DNA from 3 places in the Pseudomonas sp. NUPR-001 genome. Region 3 is predicted to be linked to each of the others. Evidence: riboswitches for the same ligand, from Rfam matches in the RefSeq annotation. Region 3 holds a riboswitch; each other region holds the start of a gene.
The links. Region 3 has a riboswitch for cobalamin ahead of ACP6KB_RS10590 (TonB-dependent receptor). Riboswitches for the same ligand answer to the same signal wherever they lie in the genome.
Positions count from the first base shown of each region.

Region 1: linked by a shared signal. The riboswitch ahead of cobO (cob(I)yrinic acid a,c-diamide adenosyltransferase) and the one ahead of ACP6KB_RS10590 (TonB-dependent receptor) in region 3 are both predicted to bind cobalamin.
Region 2: linked by a shared signal. The riboswitch ahead of cobW (cobalamin biosynthesis protein CobW) and the one ahead of ACP6KB_RS10590 (TonB-dependent receptor) in region 3 are both predicted to bind cobalamin.

Region 1 is NZ_CP197353.1:1,478,629-1,486,009, forward strand. Features, by position in the region: gene hda (DnaA regulatory inactivator Hda) at 1-285, shown strand, start outside; gene ACP6KB_RS06845 (C40 family peptidase) at 402-1,034, shown strand; gene ACP6KB_RS06850 (C40 family peptidase) at 1,169-1,702, shown strand; gene ACP6KB_RS06855 (O-methyltransferase) at 1,719-2,366, shown strand; gene ACP6KB_RS06860 (hypothetical protein) at 2,436-3,014, opposite strand; cobalamin riboswitch at 3,164-3,388, shown strand; gene cobO (cob(I)yrinic acid a,c-diamide adenosyltransferase) at 3,555-4,166, shown strand; gene ACP6KB_RS06870 (cobyrinate a,c-diamide synthase) at 4,163-5,458, shown strand; gene bluB (5,6-dimethylbenzimidazole synthase) at 5,455-6,102, shown strand; gene cbiB (adenosylcobinamide-phosphate synthase CbiB) at 6,102-7,010, shown strand; gene cobD (threonine-phosphate decarboxylase CobD) at 7,003-7,381, shown strand, end outside.
Region 2 is NZ_CP197353.1:3,061,968-3,069,348, forward strand. Features, by position in the region: gene ACP6KB_RS13800 (vWA domain-containing protein) at 1-303, opposite strand, end outside; gene ACP6KB_RS13805 (ATP-binding protein) at 351-1,355, opposite strand; gene cobN (cobaltochelatase subunit CobN) at 1,357-5,118, opposite strand; gene cobW (cobalamin biosynthesis protein CobW) at 5,122-6,189, opposite strand; cobalamin riboswitch at 6,285-6,481, opposite strand; gene ACP6KB_RS13820 (2OG-Fe dioxygenase family protein) at 6,820-7,381, shown strand, end outside.
Region 3 is NZ_CP197353.1:2,309,995-2,317,375, forward strand. Features, by position in the region: gene ACP6KB_RS10590 (TonB-dependent receptor) at 1-1,312, opposite strand, end outside; cobalamin riboswitch at 1,419-1,625, opposite strand; gene ACP6KB_RS10595 (GNAT family N-acetyltransferase) at 1,746-2,303, opposite strand; gene ACP6KB_RS10600 (carboxymuconolactone decarboxylase family protein) at 2,387-2,731, opposite strand; gene lpxO (lipid A hydroxylase LpxO) at 2,892-3,791, opposite strand; gene thpR (RNA 2',3'-cyclic phosphodiesterase) at 4,007-4,555, shown strand; gene ACP6KB_RS10615 (NAD(P)/FAD-dependent oxidoreductase) at 4,621-5,823, opposite strand; gene ACP6KB_RS10620 (RrF2 family transcriptional regulator) at 6,123-6,665, shown strand; gene ACP6KB_RS10625 (cell wall hydrolase) at 6,737-7,351, opposite strand.

The DNA.
Region 1 (7,381 bases), 830 kb from region 3:
CCGCGGGAGTTGCCGATCAAACTGGCCGACCTCAAGTCGCGTCTGACCCTGGCGCTGATTTTCCAGATGCGCGCGCTGTCTGACGAAGACAAGCTGCGTGCCCTGCAACTGCGTGCTTCGCGCCGCGGCCTGCACCTGACAGACGAAGTCGGGCATTTCATTCTGACCCGCGGCACGCGCAGCATGAGCGCATTGTTCGACCTGCTCGAACGCCTCGATCAAGCCTCTTTGCAGGCTCAGCGCAAGCTGACGATCCCGTTTCTGAAAGAAACTTTAGGCTGGTAAGGTAGGGGCTAGAGCCTCGGAACATAAAAGTCACATTTTTTTCGATTGAATTTGCAAATCGATGCGATAGAAGGCATAGTCTCGACTTCTTTAAATCTCAAGACACGGTCGTGCCCATGCTAAATCGCTTCGCACCCCTCGTGCCCCTCGCACTTGTGACCCTGCTTTTTGGCTGCGCGGCGCATAGCCCGGTTTCGCAGCAGCAGGATCAACAATCGGTCATTTCTCAGGTCTCGGCCAAATCCTCCACCTCGTCGGTGTTCGAGGAAGAGCTGGCCACTGAAGAAGACCTGCAAGATTTCGCCAGCAGCAAGCCTTACCAATTGCCAGCCCTGGCTGACAACATTCTCGAACGCGGCATGTCGCTGATCGGTACCCGTTACCGTTTTGGCGGTACCTCCGAGAACACCGGCTTTGACTGCAGTGGCTTCATCGGCTACCTGTTCCGCGAAGAAGCCGGCCTGAACCTGCCACGTTCCACCCGCGAAATGATCAACGTAAAAGCCCCGCTGGTTGCTCGCAACAACCTCAAGCCGGGTGACCTGTTGTTCTTCAGCACCAATGGTCGCGGTCGTGTCAGCCACGCCGGGATCTACCTGGGTGACGATCAGTTCATTCACTCCAGCAGCCGCCGCAGCGGTGGTGTGCGCATCGACAAGCTCGGTGATCGCTACTGGAGCAAAACCTTTATCGAAGCCAAGCGTGCATTGGCCATGGCACCGACTGCGACGACTATTTCGCGCAACTGAACCCTGGCCTTGCCATACCACGGCGACGTCGCTGAAAAGCGCGTCGCCGTGCGTGTTTACAGAAAGCGTCTAATCTAAATTCTCAACTATTTCCGGCCACACCGCCGGACGGCTTCAGACAGGATGTTCTGACCATGGCGATGAAGGCGCGCTTCGCTCTACTTTCCCTGCTGGCACTGCTCGGTGCCTGCTCCAGTCATGCCCCGAAACCCGCCAAAGTGGTTAAACCGGTGGTCATGGCGCCTCAAGTGTATTTCTCTCCCGTTGCTGAAGATGTGCTGTTTCAGGCCCTGGGTCTGGTCGGTACGCCTTATCGCTGGGGTGGCAATACCCCCGATTCGGGTTTTGATTGCAGCGGCCTGATCGGTTACGTCTATCGTGACTCTGCGGGTATTTCACTGCCGCGTACCACCCGTGAAATGATCGGCATGCGTGCGCCCACTATCGACCGCACCGCGTTGCAGTCGGGCGATCTGGTGTTCTTCGCCACCAATGGCGGCTCCCAGGTCAGTCACGCTGGCATTTACGTGGGTGAGGGGCGCTTCGTGCATGCCCCGTCTGCCGGTGGCACCGTGCGTCTGGATTACCTGTCCAACAGCTACTGGAACAAAGCCTACCTCAACGCCAAGCGCGTTCTGGCGCCGCCTCAACTGGCGCGTAACCCCTGACCTGGCGAGGTAGGCGATGACGGCACAAACGCTATACCTCGACGATGCGCTCTACCACTACCTGCAAGCGGTGTCTGTTCGCGAGACACCGCTGTTGGCGCGTTTGCGTGTGGAAACCCAGGCCTTGCCCGAGGCGCGCTGGCAGGTAGCGCCGGAGCAAGGGCAATTGCTGGCCTTGCTGGTACGCCTGATCGGTGCACAGCGAGTCATCGAGGTGGGTACCTTCACCGGCTACAGCGCGCTGTGCATGGCCCAGGCCATGGAGCAGGGGCAACTGCTGTGTTGTGATCTTGAAGGCAGCTACAACGCGATTGCCTGGCGCTACTGGCGTGAGGCGGAGGTGGCACAGCGCATTGAATTGCGCCTGGGGCCTGCCTTGAAGACCTTGGCGAGTCTGCCGTCAGAGCGCTACGACCTGATCTTCATCGATGCCGACAAGGCCAATTATCCGGGTTATCTGGAAGAGGCGCTGCGTTTGCTGCGTTGCGGTGGGCTGGTGCTGTTCGACAACACGCTGTGGAGCGGGCGGGTGTTGCAGGAACAGCCTGACAGTGACGATACGCGGGCGATCCAGGCGTTGAATCTACAGCTCAAGGATGATGCGCGGGTGGACCTTTCCCTGTTGCCGATTGGGGACGGTTTGACGTTGTGTCGTAAGCGTTGAGACTCAATCGCGGGGCAAGCCCGCTCCTACCCTGTAGGGACGGGCTTGCCCCGCGATCGTGCCCTGATTTCAAGCCTGCTTGAGCAGCAAGGCAACCCCCGGATAATACTGCCCCGCCTCGTTATGCAGCTTGCGGTAGGCATAAGGGAAATACCAGGCAATGGCGCAAGCCGTATGCTTTTGCAGATCTTCAACCAGGTCCTGCAGCTCTTCCGGGCTGGCATGCTGCCCGGCTTTCCACGGGCTGGCGAACAGCGCAGCCACTTTGAGCTGACTGGGGGCGGCCACCTGGCGGGCAGCGAACACGGTTTCCTGCAGGGCGTTGCTCAAGTCAAGGCGGCCGATACGCGGCCAGCGCTGGCTGCCTTGCAGGTAGGCGGCCTCTTCACGATTGGCGATGTACAGGTCGCAATGTCCTTCGCGGTCGCCTTCGTCGCGCTGCTTTTTACTCGGGTGGTGTTGCAAGGTCACGAGCTCAGCTTGCCAGGCGGCAGCGCAAAGCACACTGAGGTTGGTTTGAGCGCCGTGCCAGTAAGGCGCTTCGCTGTCGCCCAGGGTCTGGTTGAGTCGGTCAATGCATTCAACCCAGCGCTCCAGCGCCGGGCGCAGGAATTCCAGGCGCGGGTTGTTGATGATCAGACCTTGCATGCCGTTCTCTCCTTTATCGTTGTAATTGAGTGCAGCCAGATCATGGCTATTTGATATCACTGATATCAGGGTGACACAAGCCGACAAACACGCCATTGATCCAGGCCAGTGCAGCACCTTTCATTGACGCTCCGGGTGCAACCCTCTAACCTTCGCGACTTGTTTCAGGTGCTCTGTGGGCTGCGGTCTGGCAGGGTGAAACAGGGAAGCCGGTGGCTGCGCTAATGCGTGCGAGTCCGGCGCTGCCCCCGCAACGGTAGGTGAGTCAAGGTCGCGCATGGCCACTGGGTAATGAACCCCGGGAAGGCGCACGACCCTGGGTGTTCAAGGCCCCGCTCACAAGCCCGGAGACCGGCCTGTTACAGCCAACGGCATCACGGAGGGTGATGCGCGTATCCTTCGGCCCATGCCGCAGCCTTGCGCGTTTCTCCGTCTGCCTTATCCATTCATCTATTACTGTCTTTTTTGCCGCGAACGCTGTACGGCCCTGTGCCGACAAGCTCGCTGCGAACTGACGGATAGTGCTATGCGGAGACTGCGATGACTGAATCCAATGAGCGTGACGAACGCCACCTGGCGCGTATGCAGCGCAAGAAGGCGGTGATCGACGAGCGTATTGCCAATGCGCCGAACGAGTGCGGTTTGCTGCTGGTGCTCAGCGGCAATGGCAAAGGTAAAAGCAGCTCCGCTTTCGGCATGCTGGCCCGGGCCATGGGCCACGGTATGCAGTGTGGCGTGGTGCAGTTCATCAAGGGCCGCAACAGCACTGGCGAAGAACTGTTCTTCCGGCGCTTTCCAGAGCAGGTGCGTTACCACGTGATGGGCGAGGGATTCACCTGGGAAACCCAGGACCGCCAACGCGATATTGCCGCCGCTGAAGCTGCCTGGGCGGTGTCGCGTCAACTGCTGCAAGACCCGGCCATTACCTTTGTGGTGCTGGATGAACTGAACATCGCCCTCAAACACGGCTACCTCGACCTGGAGCAGGTGCTCAGCGACCTGCAGGCGCGCCCGCCGATGCAGCACGTGATTGTCACCGGGCGTGGCGCCAAAGACGAAATGATCGAACTGGCCGACACCGTCACCGAGATGGGCATGATCAAGCACGCCTTTCAGGCAGGCATCCGCGCCCAGAAAGGCGTTGAGCTATGAGTGACACGCGCCACTGCCCGGCGGTGCTGATCGCCGCCCCGGCCTCTGGTCAGGGCAAGACCACCGTGACCGCCGCTCTGGCGCGGTTGCACCGCAATCTCGGGCGCAAGGTGCGGGTGTTCAAGTGCGGCCCGGACTTTCTGGACCCGATGATCCTAGAACGGGCCAGCGGCGCCCCGGTGTACCAGCTGGACCTGTGGATGGTCGGTGAGCAGGAAAGCCGTCGGCTGCTCTGGGAGGCAGCAGGTGAGGCCGATCTGATTCTGATCGAAGGGGTCATGGGTTTGTTCGACGGCACGCCATCGAGCGCTGACCTGGCCCGGCATTTTGCCGTGCCTGTGCTTGCGGTGATTGACGGGACCGCCATGGCCCAGACCTTCGGTGCACTGGCCCTGGGCCTGGCGCGCTACCAGCCGGACTTGCCGTTTGCAGGCGTGCTGGCCAACCGTGTCGGTACCTTGCGTCATGCGCAGTTGCTTGAAGGCAGCCTGACCGAAGGGCTGCGTTGGTACGGTGGCCTGTCGCGGGAAACCGGGATCGAGCTGCCAAGCCGCCACCTGGGCCTGGTGCAGGCCAGTGAACTCAACGATCTGGATGTGCGCCTGGACGCCGCCGCTGCGGCGCTGGCAGCCAGTTGCGAGTCGTCGTTGCCGCCGGCTGTGGCCTTCGCTGCGCCGAGCGTGCAGGTCATCGAACCCTTGCTCGAGGGCGTAACCGTCGCTGTGGCCCGGGATGAGGCGTTTGCCTTTACCTATGGCGCCAACCTCGAGCTGCTGCGCGCCATGGGCGCCGAGCTGAAGTTCTTTTCACCGCTGCATGATCGTACGCTGCCGCAGACCGACAGCCTGTACCTGCCGGGTGGCTATCCGGAGCTGCATCACCAGGCGCTGGCTGCCAACACCTCGATGCTGGCGGCGATTCGCGATCATCACCAGGCCGGCAAGCCGGTGCTGGCAGAGTGTGGCGGCATGCTCTACCTGCTGGAGAGCCTCACCGATGTCGCGGGTACGCGTGCCGAGTTGCTCGGCCTGTTGGCAGGCGAGGCGGTCATGCAGAAGCGCCTGGCTGCCCTGGCGTTGCAAGCGGTGGAGTTGCCGGAGGGCACCTTGCGCGGGCACACCTACCACCATTCGCTGACCACCACCGAGTTGCAGCCGATTGCCCGCGGGCACAGCCCCAATGGCGGGCGCGGTGCCGAGGCGGTCTACCGTCAGGGCCGCTTGACGGCGTCCTACGTGCATTTCTACTTTGCTTCCAACCCCCATGCGGCGGCGGCGCTGTTGGCGCCATGAGCGATCAGGCTTTCAGCGATGCCGAGCGCGCCGCGGTGTACCGCGCCATCGGCGAACGCCGCGACATGCGCCATTTCATCAAGGGCGAGGTAGCCCCTGAGCTGCTGGCGCGCCTGCTGGCGGCGGCGCATCAGGCCCCCAGTGTCGGGCTGATGCAGCCCTGGCGTTTTATCCGCATCACCGACCAGGCCTTGCGCCAGCGTATACAGGCGCAGGTGGAAGCCGAGCGGGTGCGCACGGCCGAGGCGTTGGGCGAGCGTTCGGATGAGTTCATGAAACTCAAGGTCGAAGGCATCAGCGAGTGCGCTGAGTTGCTGGTGGCCGCCTTGATGGATGACCGTGAGAAGCACATTTTCGGCCGCCGCACCTTGCCGGAGATGGACCTCGCTTCGCTGTCCTGCGCAATCCAGAACCTGTGGCTGGCGGCGCGTGCCGAAGGGTTGGGCATGGGCTGGGTGTCGTTGTTCGAACCTCAGGCGTTGGCCGAGCTGTTGCACATGCCGGCGGGCGCCAAGCCGCTGGCGATTCTGTGCCTGGGCCCGGTCCGGGCGTTTTACCCGGCGCCGATGCTGGTGCTGGAGGGCTGGGCTGCCGAGCGCCCGCTGAGCGACATGCTCTTTGAAAACCAGTGGGGAGAGTCTTGATGAGTGTGGCGTTGCTGACCGTTGCCGGTGTAGCGCTGGATGCGCTGCTGGGCGAGCCCCGGCGTCGGCATCCGTTGGTGGCTTTCGGGCGTCTGGCCGGGCGCCTGGAGCAGCGTTTCAACGCCGGGGGATGTGGCTGGCGCAGCCACGGCGTCACGGCCTGGTTTCTGGCAGTGATTCCCCTGACCTTGTTGGCCACCTTACTGTCCTGGCTGCCCTACATCGGCTGGCTGGTGGAAATTCTGGCGCTGTACTGCGCGCTGGGGCTGCGCAGTTTGGGCGAACACGTGACCCCGGTTGCCGCCGCATTGCGTGCCGGTGATCTGGAGCAGGCACGCCAGCGCGTGGGCTATCTGGTCAGCCGCGAAACCCGCGAGCTGGACGAAACCGCCGTGGCACGCGCCGCCACCGAATCGGTGTTGGAGAACGGCAGCGATGCGGTGTTTGCAGCGCTGTTCTGGTTTGTCGTGGCGGGCGCGCCGGGTGTGGTGCTCTATCGCCTGAGCAACACCCTGGACGCCATGTGGGGTTACCGTAACGAGCGCTTCGAGCGTTTTGGCTGGGCGGCGGCGCGTATCGATGATGTGCTCAACTACATTCCGGCACGCCTGGTGGCGTTGACCTACGCTCTGCTCGGCAAGACCCGACTGGCCCTGAGCTGCTGGCGCCGTCAGGCACCGCTGTGGGACAGCCCCAATGCCGGGCCGGTGATGGCCGCTGGCGCGGGCGCCCTGGGTGTCGAACTGGGCGGCCCGGCGGTGTACCACGGTGAATTGCACGAACGCCCGCAACTGGGCGAAGGTCCGGCGGCGGATGCCGACGCCATCGAGCGTGGCTGGCGTCTGGTGTGTCAGGGTGTGTGGTTGTGGTTGCTGCTGATGTGCCTGGGGGCTGAACTCTATGCTTGAACACGGTGGGCGCCTGCAACGCGCCGTGCAGCACTACGGCATTGCCCGGGAGCAATGGCTGGACCTGTCCAGCGGCATTGCCCCGTGGTCGTTTGCCATTCCAGAGATTCCACTGCGTGCCTGGGCGCGCTTGCCCGAGACCGACGATGGCCTGGAGCAGGCCGCCGCCGGGTATTACGGTGTCGAGCACCTGCTGGCGGTCGCCGGTTCCCAGGCCGCGATTCAGGCCTTGCCCCAGCTACGCGCGCGCGGCACGGTGGGCGTGCTGTCGCCGTGTTACGCCGAGCATGCCGAGGGCTGGCGCCGTGCCGGGCATCAGGTGCTCGAACTGCGCAGTGAGGAGGTCGATGAGATGCTCGACAGCCTTGATG
Region 2 (7,381 bases), 750 kb from region 3:
CAAGCCGTGACGCTGCCAACGCGGCGTTGCACCGCTGGCAGTGAGCAAGGCCAGACGCGCACGCTGGCGATAAGCCTGATCGAAGAGCCCGGCGAGCAGACCCTTGGCATGGCTCAAGGCCTGGTAACGCCGGGTCGAGGCCGAGGCATCGACGATCACCAGCCACAGTTCATGGGCGCTGGCGGTGCGTTGCTGCCAGCACAGATCGCGGCGCTGACGCGGGCGGCCCTTGAGCAACGTCGCTGACCACGCCACCTTGCCCTGCGCTGCATCACGGGCTCGCCCGCGCGGTCCTTGTTTGATCGCCCCAGGTTTGGGCCTGGCATCCGCCGTATGGGTGCGACAGATGCTCAGGGCTTTTTTGCCCAGTTCGGCACCTCGCGCCGGGCTCCGGTAGCCATGGCTTGCGGCGGCATTTCCCCCCAGGCGCCCTGCCCCTGGGCGGCGCTGTCCGCCTGCCCGCCCTGTGGTTCGAGTGCCGGGCTGTGTGCCGAGGATTCAGGCGTCTGGCGACGGCGATGACGCAAGGCGAATTCAGCCACCGCTTCAATGTCTTGCACCTCGATCTGGCCAGCGCCGCGCCAGGCCGCATGGGCGCGGGCAGCACGCAACCAGACCAGGTCGGCACGTACGCCATCGACTCCGGCAGCAAAACACCGCTCGGTAATCAATGCCAGCGCCTGGTCATCCAAGGCAATGCGAGGTAACTGCTCACGGGCAGCCTGACAGCGCTCACGCAACTGCGCCTGAGCGCTGGCCCAGTGTGCGCAAAACGCCTCTGGGTCAGCATCGAAATCCAGACGCCGGCGGATAATCTGCCCCCGGGCTGCCGGGTCTGGTTGGCCATCGAGCGCTACGTTGAGGCCAAAGCGATCAAGCAATTGCGGGCGCAGTTCACCCTCTTCCGGGTTCATCGTGCCTATCAGTACAAAACGGGCGCTGTGGCGGTGCGAGATGCCGTCGCGCTCAATGCGGTTGGTACCACTGGCTGCAACATCCAACAGCAAGTCCACCAGATGGTCGGCCAGCAGGTTGACTTCATCCACATACAGCACGCCACCGTCGGCCTTGGCCAGCACGCCGGGCGAAAACTGTGCCTTGCCTTGTGCCAACGCGGCGTCCAGATCTAGGGTGCCAACCAGACGTTCTTCGCTGGCCCCGAGCGGCAAGGTCACGAACGGCCCTTCATCGAGCAGATCAGCCAGCCCGCGTGCCAAAGTACTTTTGGCCATGCCGCGCGGACCTTCGATCAACACCCCACCGATTTTCGGGTCGATCGCGGTCAGGCACAGGGCAAGCTTCAGTGGCTCGGCGCCAACCACGGCAGACAGGGGAAAATGTGCAGGTTCAGTCATTTCAGGTCTCTTCTTCGCTGTCCAGCAGCTGCTCTTCAAGGGCTTCGCGGTAGTCCCCCGGCGCCTCCCACAGGCCTCTCTGCTGGGCTTCAAGCAAGCGCTCGGTAATGTCGCGCAGGGCTTGCCGGTTGTGCTGGTGCAAGAATGCGCGGGTTTGCGCGTCGAGCACATAGGCGTCGGCCAAGGCCTGGTAGTGGTGATCGTCGATCAAATGCGTGGTGGCATCGAAGGCGAACAGGTTATCGACGGTTGCGGCCAGCTCGAAGGCACCTTTGTAGCCATGGCGTTTGGCGCCGTCGATCCACTTCGGGTTCAGCGCCCGAGCGCGGATAACCCGGTTCAGCTCTTCCTTCAAGGTGCGAATGCGCGGGCGATCCGGCTGGCTGTGGTCACCGTGATAACTGGCAACTGGCTGGCCGCCCAGGCTTTCGACGGCCGCCAGCATGCCACCCTGGAACTGGTAATAGTCATTGGAGTCGAGCAGGTCATGCTCGTGGTTGTCCTGGTTTTGAATCACTGCCTGAACATGCTGCAGACGCCGGGCAAAATCGGCGCGCGCCGGTGTACCTTCATCGCTGGCGCCGTAGGCGTAGCCGCCGTGGTTGAGGTAAACCTCGGCAAGGTCTTTACGCTCGACCCACAGCTGCCCGTCGATGGCATTTTGCACGCCGGCGCCGTAGGCACCAGGTTTGGCGCCGAACACTCGCCAGCCCGCCTGGCGCGCCGCCTGCTCGGCACTCAGCCCCTGAGCTTGCAGCTCGGTACGTTCATTGCGCACCCTGGCGGCAAGCGGGTTGAGGTCATCCGGCTCATCCAGCGCGGCGACCGCCTGCACGGCAGCATCGAACAGTTTGATGAGGTTACCGAAGGCGTCGCGGAAGAATCCGGAGACCCGCAAGGTCACATCCACCCGCGGCCGGTCGAGCAGGCTCAAGGGCAGGATCTCAAAGTCGTCGACACGCTGGCTGCCGCTGGCCCACACCGGGCGCACACCTAACAGCGCCATGGCCTGGGCAATGTCATCGCCACCGGTGCGCATGGTTGCCGTGCCCCATACCGACAAACCGAGCTGACGCAAGTGATCGCCGTGATCCTGCAGATGACGCTCAAGGATCAGGTTGGCCGAGGCAAAGCCAATGCGCCACGCCGTGGTGGTCGGCAGGTTGCGCACATCCACGGTAAAGAAATTGCGCCCGGTCGGCAGCACGTCAAGGCGCCCACGGCTGGGTGCGCCACTCGGGCCGGCGGGGACGAAGCGCCCTTGCAGGGCAGCCAGCAGCCCTTGCAGTTCTGCCGGGCCGCAAGCGTCCAGTTGCGGTGCAATGGTCTGCTGCAACGCCGTGAGTACGGCTCGCACATCGTCCCAGGCAGGCTCATCATCCAGCGCGACAGTGCCTGCCAAGGCCTGCTCAATGCACTGGCCAGCAAGCAGTTCCAAACGTTCGCGGGTATCACCGCTGGTACGCCAGAGCGCCTCACTCTGTGCTTGCAACAGTGCCGGACGCGGCCCCTCCCAGGGTTGGCCGAGGTCGCAGTCGAGCGGGTCGAAAGCCAAGGCCAGCGCCCGTGCCAGGGCGCGCAGCAAACTGGCATTGGCACCACGGCCATCACCGCGTGCAACGCGCAACAAGGCCAGCAAGGTGTCGATGCGCAAGCGCCCGCTTGGCGACTCGCCGAACACATGCAGGCCGTCACGGATCTGCGACTCTTTCAGGTCACACAGATAGGTGTCCAAGCGCGGCAGCCACACCGCCGCATCATCCAGAGCACCTTCGAGCTGCAGCTCGCGGTCGATATGGTTGTCGCGCACCAGCTCGAGAATATCCCGTTGCAGTTCGCGGGCGCGCCGCGGGTCGAGCAACTGCGCTTCGTAGTACTCATCGGCCAAGGCTTCGAGGTGCCGCAACGGGCCATAGGTTTCGGCCCGGGTCAGCGGCGGCATCAGGTGGTCGATGATCACCGCCTGGGTACGCCGTTTGGCCTGGGCACCCTCGCCCGGGTCGTTGACGATGAACGGATAGATGTTGGGTAATGGCCCGATCAGCGCATCCGGCCAGCAACTGGCAGACAACCCGACGCCCTTGCCCGGCAACCATTCCAGGTTGCCGTGCTTGCCGACATGAATCAGCGCGTCGGCAGCAAAGCCATGGCGCAGCCAGAAGTAAAACGCCAGGTAGCCATGCGGGGGCACCAGATCAGGGTCGTGGTACACCGCGCTTTGATCGAGTTGATAGCCGCGTGCTGGCTGGATGCCTACAAAGGTCAGGCCAAAGCGCAGACCGGCGACCATCATCCGCCCGTTGCGGCACATCGGGTCCTGCTCGGGCTCGCCCCAGCGTTCACGCACGGCGTCCTGATTAGCTTGCGGTAGCGCAGCGAACGCAGCCCGATAGTCCGCCATGGCCATGCTTTGCAGGCAGGGGCGCTGGTCGAGGCTGTCGAGGTCATTACTGACGCCGCCGAGCAGCGCCTGGATCAGTGCCGTGCCGTTCTCTGGCAGATCGCTCAGCGGATAGCCCTGATCACGCAGGGCACGGAGGATGTTCAGCGCCGCTGCCGGGGTGTCGAGGCCAACGCCGTTGCCAATCCGGCCATCACGGGTCGGGTAGTTGGCAAGGATCAAGGCCACGCGCTTGTCCTGATTAGGCAACTGCGCCAGTACGCTCCAGCGCCGCGCCAGTTCTGCGACAAAGTCCATGCGCTCGGCATGCGGGCGGTAGCAGACCACATCCGACTGGCTGCGCTCACTGCGCCAGGCCAGGTCCTTGAAACTGATCGGCCGGGTGATGATACGCCCGTCCAGCTCCGGCAAGACGATGTGCATGGCCAGGTCGCGCGCCCCGAGCCCCTGCTCGCTGGCTTCCCAGCCCGGCTGGTTGTCTTGCGCGCAGATCGCCTGCAGCACCGGAATATCCCGGCGAAACGGCCGCAGGTGCGGTTGTTCCGGGCTGGATTGGGCAAACCCGGTGGTGTTGATGATCAACGCCGCCTCGACCGCGTCCAGCCAGTCCTCTACTTGACTCAGGCAGCCCGCCTCCTTGAGGCTCGCCAGCGCAATCGGCAAAGGATTCAGCCCAGCGGCGTGCAGGCGTTCACAGAACGTATCGATAAACGCGGTGTTCGCCGCTTGCAAATGCGAGCGGTAAAACAGAATTGGCACCACCGGTTGATCGACCTGCCACTCGGCAAACCAGTCAGCCAGTTCAGCACTGGCTTTACGCGGGTGATACACCGACGTGCGCGGCAACTGCTGCGGCTCGCACCAGGCGTAATCGCGCTGCAGGTACTCGCTGGCCAGGTAATTGAACAGGTGAAGGGCATTAGCCTTGCCGCCCTGGCGCAAGAAGTGCCAAAGCCGCTCGGTCTGCTCCGCTGGCACCGTGCTCAGGCTGCTGAGCTCCGGGTCCGGGCGATCATCACCCGGTACCAGAATCAGTTGTACGCCACGGGCCGCCAGCTCGAGCAACTGCTCGACGCCATAGCGCCAATAACCGACGCCACCATGCAGCGACACCAGAATGACCTTGGCATGGCGCAGCACCTGGTCGACATAAAGGTCGACCGAGGCATGGTTCTGAACCTGCATCGGGTTGGCCAGACGCAGGCTGGGGAAATCTTCTGGCAACTGTTGGGCGGTTGCCGCCAACAGTGCCAGGTGTGAATCACCGCTGCAGAGAATGACCAGCTCGGCGGGGGTTTGGCCGAGGTCGGCAATACTGTCGTCCGGTACAAAACCACCGGGCTGGGTCCGCAGCAAATGCATGGGTCAGGCGCCCAGGGCAGCGCGCAGGCTCGCTTCCAGCGCAGCGGCATCGAGCTCCTGGCCAATCAGCACCAGGCGCGTGATGCGCGGCTCTTCGCTACGCCAGGCGCGATCGAAGTGTTTATCGAACCGCGTGCCCACGCCTTGAATCAACAAACGCATGGGTTTACCCGGAATCGCGGCAAAGCCTTTGACCCGCAGAATGCCATGCTGCACCACCAGTTGCGTCAGGGCGTCGAGCAGCAGGCTGTCGTCGGCTTCAGGCAGCTCGATGGAGATCGAATCGAAGGCATCGTGGTCATGATCGTCGTGATCGTCACCATCATGGTGGCTGTCGTGGTGGGTACGACGGCCATCAATGTGCGCTTCGGACTCAGCGCCCAGGCCCAGCAACACCTCCAGCGGCAGGCGGCCACTGCTGGCCTCGATGACTTTGACCGCTGGCGGCAGTTCTTCCTCGACTTCGGCGCGCACCTTGGCCAGGTCGTCGGCAGCGATCAGGTCGGCCTTGTTCAGTACAACCAGGTCGGCACTGGCCAACTGGTCGGCAAACAGCTCATGCAGCGGCGACTCGTGGTCCAGGTTAGGGTCGAGTTTGCGCTGCGCATCGACCTGCTCCGGGTAGGCGGCGAAGGTACCGGCGGCCACCGCCGGACTGTCGACAACGGTGATCACTGCGTCAACGGTGCAGGCGTTGCGGATTTCTGGCCACTGGAAGGCCTGTACCAGTGGTTTGGGCAGCGCCAGACCGCTGGTCTCGATAAGGATGTGGTCCAGATCACCGCGCCGCGCCACCAGCTCACGCATCACCGGGAAGAACTCTTCCTGCACGGTGCAGCACAGGCAGCCATTGGCCAGTTCGTAGACACGGCCACTGGCCTCTTCTTCAGTGCAACCGATGCTGCACTGCTTGAGAATTTCGCCATCGATACCCAGCTCACCGAATTCGTTGACGATCACCGCAATGCGGCGCCCCTGCGCGTTGTCGAGCATGTGCCGCAGCAGTGTGGTTTTGCCCGAGCCGAGGAAGCCGGTAACGATCGTGACGGGAAGTTTGGCCAGTGTTTTCATGCGGATGCCCTTGGCAGGATGGCGGGCATGCGCGACGAGAGCCACAGGCTGTATTGCCTGGGCGCGTTCGCCACCGGATCACCCCGCCCGGTTGATGTCGAAAACGGTTCGAGGCAGGTCTCCTGGCTTGCATGCTACTGGCCGTTGGCCAGTTGAACGACGCCTTCCCGCAGCGATGCAGTGGCTGTGTCGAACCGTTCAATGCTTACAGTTGCGGGGGCAGCCGCGGCTTTAACCGCGTTCCCGTCTTAGCTTCGGCCAACGCCGAAGAACCTCGAAGGCGCAAGGCTACGCATGCACGCGAGGCGGGTCAATGCCTGGAGCCTTAATGTCAACGCGACAAACCGCAGCCTGCAGCCTCAAACAAACATGTTTAAAGCAATAGCGTAACTTGTAAGTTATTTCCTGTTTATACACAAACTCACAACCCTACAGACAAACAACTCAGCAACATAGAATTACAAATACCGATTTGATAATTCAAAGAAACGCGACAAGCATGATTACCACCAAGCAACCAGCCACACAAGAAAGGAACTCTTGTATGCCTGAGCATTACCAAAACACCCCAATAAGTGTGATTTTCACATGAGCGCTAACACAGCTCTACGGCATTCGGACAATGCCGTAATGCTTGAACTTTCCATGCAGCTGAAAGCGTATCAGTATGTCAGTTGCCTCCAGTATCCGGCGCTACCCGTTACGCAACTGGGCGGCGAAACCTGTGATGCATTCAATGCCAGCTGGGACAGGTTAGAAGCGGACGCTTATTTAGGTGCGCAACACGGTATCCGCAAGCGCAGAATCTGCAAGTTCGAGTATCTTCAGCGAGAAAGACGCTGGAAGCCCCTCGACGATTGTCGCTTCTACCAATCCGCAACCGACAACCCGCTGCTGGGTGGGCTCGAGCGTATCTATGCGCGCAGCGAGCCGGAATTCACTGGTTCGCCGGTGCTCATGGCCTTGCTGGCCGCCGACCTGACGTTGATGGACTTCACCGTTGGGCCGCACGACTGGCAGGTGACCTGTCACCAGTTCAGAACCCTTTGCGACCCACACAATCAAGGCCAGGCTACACCCGAAGGTCGTCACCGCGACGGGCATGACTTCGTTTTTCAGCACCTGATCAAACGCGAGTCAGTCACAGGAGGTGAAAGCCGAATATACCGCGAACACGCAGAACTTGTATTCA
Region 3 (7,381 bases):
CAGACAGCTGCGTGCGGTTTTCCGCGAACAGGGCGAAGGTGCGGGTAGTGCTCTGGGACTGCGGGCGGGTCGGGCTGGCGCTGTGGAAGTCGCCGGGTGCCGGGTTCCACGGGTCGATAGAATCACCGCCGATGTCGTTGTACGGCGAGTTGCTGTTGATGCCGAAACGAATACGGTTGTACTCGGCGCCCACCACGGTTTTGCTGTTCAGGCCTAACAGGTTGTGGTCGAAGGTAAAGCTCTGGCGGTCGCCGATTTGTTCCTGGTCGTGCTTGATCTCCAGGTAGCTGCCACGTTGCAGTTGCCCCAGGCTGCTGTCCCAGGTGTAGTCCTCGGCGTTGCGCCAGTGTCGGCGGCTTTTCAGGTAGTACAGCTGGTTGCTGGCGCTGATCGAGTCACTCAGGGTCCAGTCGCTGTTCAGGCGAGTCCACTCATCGTGGTAGCGCTGCACGTCGTTCTGTACGTTGTAGTTCTTCTTGCGCAGGCTGTCGCGGTAGTGGCCGTCGATCAGCGGGGTGCCGAAGTAGTTCATCGGCTCGGCGTCGCCACGCTCGTGGGCGAGGGTAAAGCTGAGGCTGTCGCTGGCGTCGAAGCGCAGGGCGGCGCTCATCGCCAGGTTCTTCGAATCGCCGCGATCCACCCAGCCGTTGCTCGCCTGTTGGTTGAGGGTAAGGCGGTAGCTCAGGCGTTCACTCAACGAACCACCACTGTCCAGGCCCAGTTGTTGGCGGTCGTAGGAACCGTAGCCGAGGCGCAGGTGGTTGTGGATCTCGCCCAGAAACGGTTTTTTCGGGATCACGTTGATCACTGCACCGGTGGCGCCTTCACCGTAGAGCACCGACGCCGGGCCGCGGATGATGTCGATTCGTTCGACCATCCAGGGATCGACCGGAAAGGTCTGGGTACCAGCACCGGTGTACATGCGCGAGCCGTCGAACAAGGTCATCACCGAACCGTGGCCTTGAAATCCACGGGCCGAGAACGCGGTGTTGCCGTTGCCTGGCGTTGCCACCGAGGTGATGCCCGGCGAGCGGCTGACGGCGTCTTGCACGGTCTGGTTGTTGCGCCCTTCGATCTGTTCGGCGCTGATACTGCTGGTGCTGGCCGGGGTGTCCATGGCGCTGAGGTTCAGGCGCGAGCCGGCCGGCAATGGCGTGGCCAGGCTGATCGCTTGGTTGTCGCTGGTGCTGGTAATGGCCGTCGATGGCAGGGCCAGGGTGCCGGTTTCTGCGGCGAAGGTCGGCAAGGAGAATGCCAGGCAGGGGGCCAGGGCATTGGCCGCCAGGGTGTGAAGCTTGGAGTTACGGGACATGTCGTTCCACAATCTTTGGAAGGAATGAATCCCGGAGGGAACAACGCATGAAGGAATTGCGCGCGCAGGCGCCCGCAAACCGGCCTGCGCCCGCCCACCGCGGGGTTGCCAAACAAAGCTTCAGGCCGGTCTCCGGGCTTGCGAGGGTCATGAAGGCCTTCACCTTCCCATGCCGGAGCACAGTGGTGTATCGAAGGCTTCGCTCGCTTACCGTTGCGGGGGCAGCGCCGGACTAGTCACTTTGAGTGATGCACCGGCTTCCCGTTTCACCCTGCGCACGGCGGCGCAGGACACCTGAAACTGGCGCGCATCTGAACATTGAAAGCCTTTGCAGTCAATGAGTTGCGCTTAAGTCTGTGGGAGCGGGCTTGCCCCGCGATAGCGATCTACCTGACACCGCAATCGCGGGGCAAGCCCGCTCCTACCGGAATAATCAGCGGCCGCGTTTGCGCGACACCACCGCCTCGATGTTCTTGCGCCCGATCAGCATCGGCTGCTGCGGTTGTTCCAGCCACTTGTACATGATCAGGCAATCCACCAGGCCCAGACGCGCATGCCGGTAGGCGCGCGGCAGGCGCCCGACCACGTCGAAACCGAGCTTTTGCCACAAGCCCACCGCCACCTCGTTACTGGCGACCACCGAGTTGAACTGCATGGCGAGAAAACCCTGCTCACGCGCCAGACGCTGCGAGTGCTCGCACATCAAGCGAGCCACACCGCGGCCGCGCGCAGCCTCGCTGACCATGTAGCCGCAATTGCTCACATGGCTGCCGGGGCCTGCGGCATTGGCCTTGAGAAAGTACGAGCCCAGGAGCTGGTCATCCTCTTCGGCCACCAGCGTATGCAGCGGTGATTCCAGCCACAGCTGACGCGCCTGTTCCTGGCTCATGGCTGGGTCGAAGGCATAGGTTTCGCGGGCCGCGACAATGGCCTGGAAGGTGGGCCAGAAACGTTCGAAGTCGGCGGCGGTCATGGGGCGGATGTGAATCATGGCGGTTCCTGGCAGGGTGAACCGCAAGTCTGAAAGCGTTAATGCCGGCATGCAACTGTTTGTGCATGCCGGCACGGCTGGCGCTACTGCTCGACCTTACCCACGGCATCCAGCGCTCGCGCCGAGTACACCAGTGCGGCGCCGGCATTCATGGCGACGGCGACACCCAGCGCTTCGGCGATTTCCTCACGGCTGGCCCCGTGTTTGACGGCTTGCGCCGAGTGCACCGCAATGCAGCCGTCGCAGCGGGTAGTGACCGCCACCGCCAGCGAGATCAGCTCACGGGTCTTGGCATCCAGGTGGTTGGTTTTGGCCCCGGCGCCGCTGGCGGTAATATAACCGTTGACGGTGTCAGGGGACAGTTGCTTGAGGTCGCCGATACCGGCCATCAACTGCTTACGGTAGGCGTCCCAGTCCATCATGCTCATCGTTTTCACCTTGTGCGGTTGGCAACATGAACAGTGAAGCTAGTTTTTTTCTCTGTGGGGCGCCGTTGGTCGTTGGGCGCAGTTAATCAGTACTTTGGTGGGGGGCGGGTACAGCAAGAGGATGTGGAACGGGGTGGGGTGCGCCGCGATAGCGTGCAGATCAGATGTAGATGAACAGCAACAGCAACGCCGCCACCACTGCCCATTTTTCCAGGTAGTAGCGTGTGCGATTACGCTTTTTCAGCGCCTTGCCACGCTGACGAATCTTGTAGATGCGGGTGAACAGACGGTTGATGCCGCCGGTTTTGTCACCGGCATCGTTCGGCGCAGCCGCGGCGGCCATGACGTTGCGGCTGAACCAGCGGTTGAAGGCGGTGGCCCAGCGGTATTTGAGCGGGCGCTCGACGTCGCAGAACAGGATGATGCGGTTGTGTTCGGTGTGGTTGGCGGCGTAGTGAATATAGGTTTCATCGAAAATCACCCCTTCACCGTCACGCCAGGCGTAATTCTCGCCATCCACGCAGATGTAGCAGGCATCGTCGTTAGGCGTGTCCAGGCCCAAGTGGTAGCGGTAGGAGCCGGCATACGGGTCGCGGTGGCGTACCAGCTTCGAGCCTGGCGGCAGGGTGGCGAACATCGCCGCTTTGACCGTACCAATGCCTTGCAGCAATTCGGTGGTGCGCGGGCAGAGCTTCATCGCCGAAGGGTGGCTTTCGCCGTACCACTTCAAATAAAAACGCTTCCAGCCGCTCTTGAAGAAGGAGTTGAAACCGACGTCGTCGTAGTTCTGCGAGCTTTTGATTTCGCCGACATGCAGCAGTTGCTGGGCTTCGGCGCGAATCTCTTGCCAGTTGTCCTGCAGTGGCTTGAGTTCAGGAAAGGACTCAACCGGCAGATAGGGCTTGGCCGGCAGTTTGGAGAACAAGTAGAGGAACGCGTTGACCGGGGCGAGGAAGCTGGAATGGTCCCCCAGTTGACGGGTGATCTTGTGCCGGACCTTGCCGCGAAAATGCACGAAGGCAATCGAACAGACAAACAGCAGAACGAGGAAGATTTTCATGGGCGGATACTTGTCGGTGTGGCGATGCGCCATGGCATGAGCTCGCCAGCATAAACAATCATGGCCGGGGTTTGTACTAAATGTTACGCGATCCGTGTCCGACATTAGTCCCACGCGCAAAGGTTTGCGCTGCGTGATTTTTACGGCAAATGTAGTCCGGGCCCATTGCCTTGCGGCAGACTGAGCATTACCACCAGCGAGAAGGAGGACAGGGCATGGTGCAAGGCATTCGCGAAACGGGCGAGCCGTTCAAGCGGCTGTTTTTCGCCCTCGATTGCACCGCGGATCAGCGCCGGGCGCTGGCCCAGTGGCGCAGCGAACTGAGGATGGAAAAAGGGCGACCTGTGCCGTCGGCGAACTTTCACCTGACCTTGATGTTTCTCGGTTCGGTGGATACCGCTCAACTGCCGGCAATCCTGGCTGCCGCAGGCGCCGTCAAGGTGCCTGGCCAGAGCATTACGGTAGCCCTCGACCGTCTTGAGGTATGGCGTTCGGCCAAGGCCTTGGTGCTGGCCCCCAGTGAGACCCCGGTAGCGCTGCGGCAGTTGGTCTACAGCCTGCAACAGGCGCTGCTGCCGCTGGGATTTTCCGAGGCGCCACGAGAGTATCGGCCACACCTGACCCTGGCCCGCGACTATCAGGGGCCGCCCCCGGAGGCGCTGGTGGCGGCGGACTTTGTTTTGCGTGCCCGTCACTTCACCTTGTACGAATCACGCAAGGGGCGTTACTGGCCGCTGGCGCAGTACTCGGTAGGAGCGGGCTAGCCCCGCGATGCGTTGTGACTGACACAGCGCTATCGTGGGGCAAGCCCGCTCCCACAACTTGGCCGTTAGACGATAGGAATCAGCGGGTCGGCTGCCGCCAGGGCGGTGGCGCGGTCGGCCGCTGGTGGGTAGATCCACACGGAGTTGATCTGGGTCTTGAGCTCTTTGGCTTCTTTACGCAGCAGTTTTACCTGACGGTCCCAGCCTTCGGTGTACACCGCACCCCAGGCGCCCAGGTCCAGGCAGGTGACGTACTTGGGCTGGCTGTAAGGCACCGGCTCGACACCGAGCAGGTCCGCCGCCACGTTGTTGCCACTGTGACGCCCGAGGACAATGGCGTGCTGGCAGGACATCACGGCGAAGTTGCCCTCGTCATCGGTGGCGGCGTAGGCCACATCACCGGTGGCATACACATGCTCCTGGCCTTTGACCTTGAGGTTGCGGTCTACATGCAGGCGCCCTTGTGCATCACGTTCAGCGGGCACTTGCGTGGTCAGCGCGCTGGCGCGAACGCCCACGGTCCAGATCACGGTGTTGGCCTCGATCCGCTGGCCATCGGCGAGGGTTACGCCGTTGGCGTCTACGCTCGCCACCGAGGCATTGACGCGCCACTCCACGCCCAGCGCTTCGGACGCTTCGATGATCGTCGGGCTGATGCCTTCGCCCAGCGCCGCACCAATCTTGGCGCCACGGTCAACGATGATCACCCGGATGTTGGCGTCGTTACCGAGGATTGCACGCAGGCGGCCAGGCATTTCGGTTGCGGTTTCGATGCCGGTGAAACCACCGCCAGCCACCACCACGGTGTTGCGTGCCGCTGAGACGGGCAGGCTGGCCAGCGACTTCAGGTGCTGTTCCAGGCGCGCTGCCGATTCGATCTGGTCCACATCGAAGGCGTGCTGCTCAAGGCCGTCGATGTCAGGACGGAACACGCCGCTGCCAGCGGCCATTACCAGGCGGTCATAGGCAATGTCGCTGCGCAGGCCCTGGGCGTCGGTGTAGCTGACGCGCTTGCCGGCTACGTCGATCTGCTCGGCAGCGCCCTGGATAAAGGTGACACCCACGGCGTTGAACAGCTCGGCCAGCGGCGCTTTCATTTGATGCACTTCAGGCTCGTAGAAGCGTGGACGGATGCGCAGTTCGGCTTGTGGCGCCAGGACGCTGATGGCGACATCGCTGCGGCCATGTTGATCCAGCAGGCGGGCGGCGCTCAGCGCGCTCCAGACCCCACCAAAACCTGCGCCGACAATCAGAATGTGCTGTTTCATTTAGCTGCTCCACAGTGAAAAGAGGGTGACGGTGCGTGGCCGCAAAGCAAGGCTGGTCAGCGCCGAACAACTACGACTCTATTGGTCGTAGTTGTTCGGCGCAAGTATTTTTTTCTGTCGATCCCCGCAGCGATCCGGCTAACCTTGCTCAGGCGCCGCTCTATTTCTGGGTTTCTTTGCTGAGTTAAGGGCTGTGGTGCACCGCTGAAAGCCGACACACGGTAGGTGCTGGAGACGGCTGGATTTCGAAAAGTCGTTAAAGACTGATATTATTGCGATAAAGTTAGTCGGAGATAGACATGTCACTGTACAGCGCTGGGGTGGAGTACGGCATCCATTGCCTGGCCTTCCTGGTTGATGACCTGGGCGACAGCCGTGAAGCCAGTGTGCGCGACCTGGCGGAGTTGCAAGGCGTGCCTCAAGAGTACCTGGCCAAGGTCTTTACCAAGCTGGCCAAGGCCGGCCTGGTGGTCGCCACTGAAGGCCTGCGCGGCGGGTTCCGGTTGGCGCGGCCTGCCGACGAGATCAGCGTGCTGGACATTGTCACGGCCATCGACGGGCGCAAGATGATCTTCGAGTGCCGCGATGTACGGGATCGCTGTGCGCTGTTTGACGGCTCGCCACCGAGCTGGGCGCAGGAGGGCACCTGTTCGATTCATGCGGTGATGCTCACTGCGCAAAAGCGCATGGAGGAGGCGCTGGCCCAGCAAACCATCCTCGACATTGCCCGACGCGTGGGCCGCAAGGCGCCGCCGGAATTCGCTACGCAAGTGGCCGACTGGATGAGCGATCGCCGCGCGGGCAAGCCAGCGGGGGATATTTCGCTGCTGGAGGTGCCCTGATCGGCTTGGCGACCTGATTTATGCTGTTTGATTGCTATCGCGGGGCAAGCCCGCTCCTACCGTCGGGTGCGTTAGCGCGCGGTGCCGTTGCGCGGTTTGTAGAATAGAAAGTCACTGGTCTCGGTGGTCTTCACATAGGCCCGCGCCCAATCGGGCGAAACGTGGCGGTCATGGAAGTACAGCGCACCACGGGTGCGGTCATCGAGTTGGCGGTTCAGCGCTTTGCGCGCGATTTCCTTGGCAATGGCATAGCGGTTTTCTTCTTGAACCGTGTCGGAGCGCCCGTCACACCACCACGAAAACTGGCAATTGCCGCTCTCGGAACCCTGCTTGACCACGCCGCACACAGTGTCTGGAAAGCCCTCATGACCCAGTCGGTTCATCACCACACTGGCAACCGCTTCCATGTCTGGCGCCTTGCCGCCTTTGGATTCCCAATAGATGCTGCGTGCCATGCAGGTGATGGCGTCGTCCAGGGCTGCCGCTCCGGCGGGGTCCACGGCCTGGACTTCACTCTGGGTGATGGCTTTACTCTTGGGGGCAGGTGGGGCATCGGGTTGTGCGGCGGCCTTGTGTTCCAGTACTTGGGCTTTGTCTTCGGCCACCTGCGCCTTGGGTTCGGCGGCAAGGGTCAGGGGCGCTGAGCAGGCCAGCAGCAGGCAAGTGACAATCGTTGGCAGGCGCATGGCAAACCTTCTTCAGGTAAGGGAGTTAGC